DNA from 2 places in the Ruegeria sp. AA6 genome. Region 2 is predicted to be linked to the other one. Evidence: riboswitches for the same ligand, from Rfam matches in the RefSeq annotation. Region 2 holds a riboswitch; the other holds the start of a gene.
What was found. Region 2 has a riboswitch for thiamine pyrophosphate ahead of thiD (bifunctional hydroxymethylpyrimidine kinase/phosphomethylpyrimidine kinase). Riboswitches for the same ligand answer to the same signal wherever they lie in the genome.

Region 1: linked by a shared signal. The riboswitch ahead of thiB (thiamine ABC transporter substrate binding subunit) and the one ahead of thiD (bifunctional hydroxymethylpyrimidine kinase/phosphomethylpyrimidine kinase) in region 2 are both predicted to bind thiamine pyrophosphate.

The regions. Positions count from the first base shown of each region.
Region 1 covers NZ_JBQGAN010000055.1:4,925-7,319, forward strand. Annotated here, with positions in the region: gene ACR0LN_RS23620 (thiamine/thiamine pyrophosphate ABC transporter permease ThiP) at 1-255, opposite strand, end outside; gene thiB (thiamine ABC transporter substrate binding subunit) at 231-1,211, opposite strand; TPP riboswitch at 1,244-1,348, opposite strand; gene ACR0LN_RS23630 (YeiH family protein) at 1,419-2,395, opposite strand, start outside.
Region 2 covers NZ_JBQGAN010000009.1:88,020-90,414, reverse strand. Annotated here, with positions in the region: gene ACR0LN_RS12765 (FAD-dependent oxidoreductase) at 1-818, opposite strand, end outside; gene thiD (bifunctional hydroxymethylpyrimidine kinase/phosphomethylpyrimidine kinase) at 815-1,618, opposite strand; TPP riboswitch at 1,663-1,769, opposite strand; gene dnaJ (molecular chaperone DnaJ) at 1,900-2,395, opposite strand, start outside.

The DNA.
Region 1 (2,395 bases), on a different contig from region 2:
CAGCGCCCGCCTGCCAAAAAATCGTCGCCGGGCAAGCGCACGCGCGACCGGAACGGCCAAGGCTGCACTAAATACCGCAGACAGCACCGCCTGTAGCAGCGTGAAGCGTAAGGCGGCCCAGTCAGCCGGACCGAACCCACCCGCGGTTTCCGCCCGCAACGCGACGGCGGCGAGTGTGCCCAGTATCAACGCAGCGACCAGAGTCGCCGCGCCCATACCCGGCCACGCGCTTACTGGCTGAGCGCGCCCAACCATTCCGAAAGCGCCTGATCCCGCACGTCTGCGGCGTCTTGGGGGCTAAAGAGCAGGGATTTTTCCGGAGTTATCAGCGTGTCAAAACCCTCAGGCAGACCTGAAGCCGGGGTCACTGCCGGATACATCCAGTTGGTCGTCGGAATGATCTGCTGGAAAGCATCCGAAACCATGAATTCCAGAAACTGATCCGCCAGCTCGGGTTGATCGGTTCCAGCCAACTTAGCCGCAACTTCGACCTGCATATAGTGGCCTTCGTCAAAAGCCGCTGCCGCTTTGCTCGCGTCTTCTTCGGCAATCAGGTGGTAGGCCGGGGATGTGGTATAGCTGAGGACCATGTCCGCTTCGCCGTCCAGAAACAGTCCATAGGCCTCGGACCAGCCTTTGGTTACGGTGACGATATTATCGGATAGCCCAGCCCAAATTTCAGGGGCTTTGTCACCATAGGTCGCCTTGACCCACAACAGCAGCCCCAGCCCAGGCGTTGATGAGCGCGGGTCCTGGATGATGATCTTGGCGTCACCATCGGCCAGTTCACGGAAGTTGGCCGGTGCCGGGGCATCCGCGTTGTGAACAAAGGCAAAATACCCCCAATCGTAGGGTGTGAATACGTCATCTGACCACTCAATCGGCAAGGCATAATCCGCGCTGACTGAGCTTGGCGCAAATAGACCGGTCTCTTTCGCGGCCGTGATCAGATTGGTGTCCAGACCCAGCACGACGTCAGCGTCCGAGTTTTCACCCTCAAGCCGAATACGAGACAGCAGCGCCGCGCCATCTTCAACGCCGACAAGGTTCAAGTCGCAGTTACACACCGCCTCAAAGGCTTCTTCTACCTGCGGCCCCGGACCCCAGTCCGAGACAAAACTGTCATAGGTATACACGGTCAGCTGAGGTTTATCGGCCGCCATAGCCGAAGTTGCGCTCAGAAGTCCCGCAGCAATCATCAGATGTTTCATGTCATCCTCCATTGCGGCGAGAGGGCAAGGATGGATGAAACCTTTACCTTTCCCTCCGCCGGTTCTAGCCGGTTCAGGTTCAACGGGTTCGCCAAAGGCATCTCAGCGCGTCTGTCCGCGCACCCCGAGGTGATGATGTCAGTAGGTCGGAATGGACCAAATTACAACCAGATTAACAAACCACTGGCCTGTTATCGGACGAGAGATTTAATAATGCACAAGGTAGACACCCGCCAGAACAAGCACCGCGATAAAGACTGTCTCGGCCACGATCAACGCAATGGCCTGACCGCCTACATCCAAAATCCGCTTGAGTGACGTTTTCATGCCGACGGCTGCGATCGAAACTAGCAGTGCCCAGCGGCTAAGGCTCGCCATGGCCGACGACACAACCTCGGGGATCAAACCCATCGAGTTCATGACCGCGAAGATGAGAAACCCAACCACAAACATAGGCAGGATAGGAGGGCGCTTGCCGTCGGCCTCGCTGAACTCTGCGTGGCGGCGCACCAGAAATGAGACGACCAGAACGACCGGAGCCAGCATCGCCACGCGGATTAGTTTGACCAGCGTCGCAACTTCACCCGTTTGATCGGATACCGAGAAACCGGCACCCACAACCTGCGCCACATCGTGGATCGTGCCGCCTAGAAAGACACCCGAGATGTCATCGTCGAAATTGAAAGCTTCGGTCAGGATCGGGTATGCGATCATGGCAATCGTCGAGAGCACCGTGACCGACAGCACCGTGAAGATCAGATTACGTTCAGAATGCTCGTTCTTGGGCAGGATGGCTGACAGAGCCATGGCGGCCGACGCCCCGCAGATCGCAACCGATCCACCAGTCAACACGCCAAAGCGCCAACCACGTCCAAGCACGCGTGCACCCAAAAGACCGAACAGGATCGTCAGGATGACCCCGGCGATGACAACCACGATCAGGTCCGCCCCAAGGTTCATCATCAGTTCTATCGAAATCCGCGCACCGAGCAGGGCAACCCCAAACCGCAGAATCGTGCGGGCGGTGAATTCAATACCTGCACGGCATCCGCCCGCATCGTCTTCGGACAGGAAATGAAACGCGATACCGAGCAAGAGCGCCATCAGCATCGCCGGAGCGCCGTAATGCTCAGACAAGAATTTTGCGGCGACCGCGACCACCACGGATACAAGGATACCGTGGC
Region 2 (2,395 bases):
AACGCCGGGCGCAGATCGACGCCGATTTCCAGCACCTCTGCCTCACCAAAAGCCGGGTTCAAAGCATAGGCAGCACTGAGCAATTCCAACAAGGAACGCGCGGTAATCCGATTGCTGTCCTCGCTTTCGATCATCGTCGCGCCCAGCATGTAGACGCCGTCGCCGCGCGGCACGATGTATAACGGCATCCGCGGGTGCAGCAGTCGAACGGGCCGGGTCAACTGCACGTCCGGGCAACGGATCACCAGCATCTCGCCCTTCACCCCGCGTAGGTCGTGTAACACTTCGCGCGCGTGCAGACCGCGACAGTCAATCGCGTTCTCCAACCGCGTGGGCGCGAGTTTTTGATGAAAAACGACGCCTTGATCCTTCAGGTTGCGGTACAGATCGCGCAACGCTTGCCGAGGGCCCAAATGAGCCTCATCCGCAAAGTACAAGCCCTTGGTGAAGCCGTTCAATTCAGGCTCTAATACTGCAATTTTTGCTTGATCAATCTCAGCAAACCCATCGGTTCGACGCCCAAACCGACGCAGGTCCGGTAAGTCGCGCGGGCTGGCGACGACCAATGTGCCCTGCCGCTGAACCTTGGTTCGCGCCGCCCACCAATTCAATGAGTGCCGCCCCAATCGCAATACCGGTTCTTCGGCGTTTTCGAACTCGCACCACGGGGCCAGCATGCCCCCGGCCCACCACGAACACCCGTGCGGGCCCGGAGGGCCACCGGGATCGAACATCTGAACCTTGGCACCGCGCGCGACAAGTTCGCTGGCAACGGCCAATCCGGCAACGCCGGAACCTATCACCGACCAAATCGTCATGCGGGCCACACCTGGTGGAAATGATGTACAGGCCCATGCCCTCGCCCAATTTCAAGACTATCCGCCCGCGCTATGGCCCCTTGCAGATAGTGATGCGCCTGCGCGACTGCATCTGTCAGGACCAACCCTTGGGCAAGCCCCGCCGCAATCGAGGAGGACAACGTGCAACCGGTGCCATGCGTGTTGCGCGTGTTGCGTCTTGGCGCTGTATATTCAGAGATTTGCCCCGATGCATCGACCAACAGGTCGTGGCAGATGTCACCACGCCCATGCCCACCCTTCATCAGCACGGCCTGCGCGCCCAGCTCACAAAGGGCCAACCCCTGCTCAATCATTTGATCCGGGGTGTGAGCTTCGGAACAATCGAGCAAACACGCCGCCTCGGGCAGATTGGGGGTCAGAACGGTGGCTTGGGGCAACAGGACATCGCGCAAGGTTTGGACCGCGTTCTGTGCCAGCAATGCGTCCCCGGATTTAGCAATCATCACCGGGTCCAGCACAACCGGGCCTTTGTATTCCGCGATGCTGTCCGCGACGGTTTGGATAATGTCCGGGGTCGCCAGCATGCCAATCTTGATCGCGCCCACATCCAGATCGGTCAAAACGGCCTCGATCTGGGCCGCCACCACATGCAGCGGAATGCCATGCACCGCCGTGACCGCTTGGGTATTCTGTGCTGTCACCGCCGTGACAACGCTGGCTCCGTATACGCCCAAAGCGGACATCGCCTTGAGATCCGCCTGTATCCCGGCCCCGCCACCACTGTCCGAGCCGGCAATTGTCAGGGCAATATGCGCCATATCGTTGCTCCATCATCAATGGGCAACGCAGCATGGAAAACGTCTGTACGCATTAGACCGTTCCCTACGCCGGTATTGCCCGGATCAGGTTCGATGGGTTAGCGCATTCACGCCTCTCAGCCTCTTGATCGGGGCACCCCAACGGTTGCGCGCACAATCTCAGGGGTTGGGTGGGGGTTCAATGGCCAATTTTGACGCAGATGGCAGGCCAACTGGACTTATCAAATGAAAAAGCCGGTCCTACTGGACCGGCCTTGTCTTGCTGTTCTCTAGAAGGGAGCTCAGCCCTTCATTCCGTCCCAAAAAGATTTGACAGACGAGAAAAAGCTGTTTGATTCCGGGTGGTTATCTTCACCCAAATCGTCGAATTCGCGCAACAGTTCTTTCTGGCGGCTGGTCAGATTGACCGGGGTTTCCACCGCCAGTTCGATGAACATATCACCGACACCACCGCCACGCAGCGCGGGCATACCCTTGCCGCGCAGCCGCATCTGGCGGCCCGATTGGCTGCCAGCTGGAATTTGCACACGACCACGACCACCGTCGATGGTTGGCACTTCGATCGATCCGCCCAGCGCAGCCTTGGCCATGCTGACCGGTACGCGGCAATACAGGTTCACGCTGTCCCGTTCGAACAGCTTGTGATCCGACACCTCGACAAAGATATAGAGATCGCCCGGAGGGCCACCGCGCATTCCGGCCTCACCCTCACCCGCGAGGCGGATACGAGTGCCGGTTTCGACACCTGCCGGTATGTTGACCGAAAGGGCGCGTTCT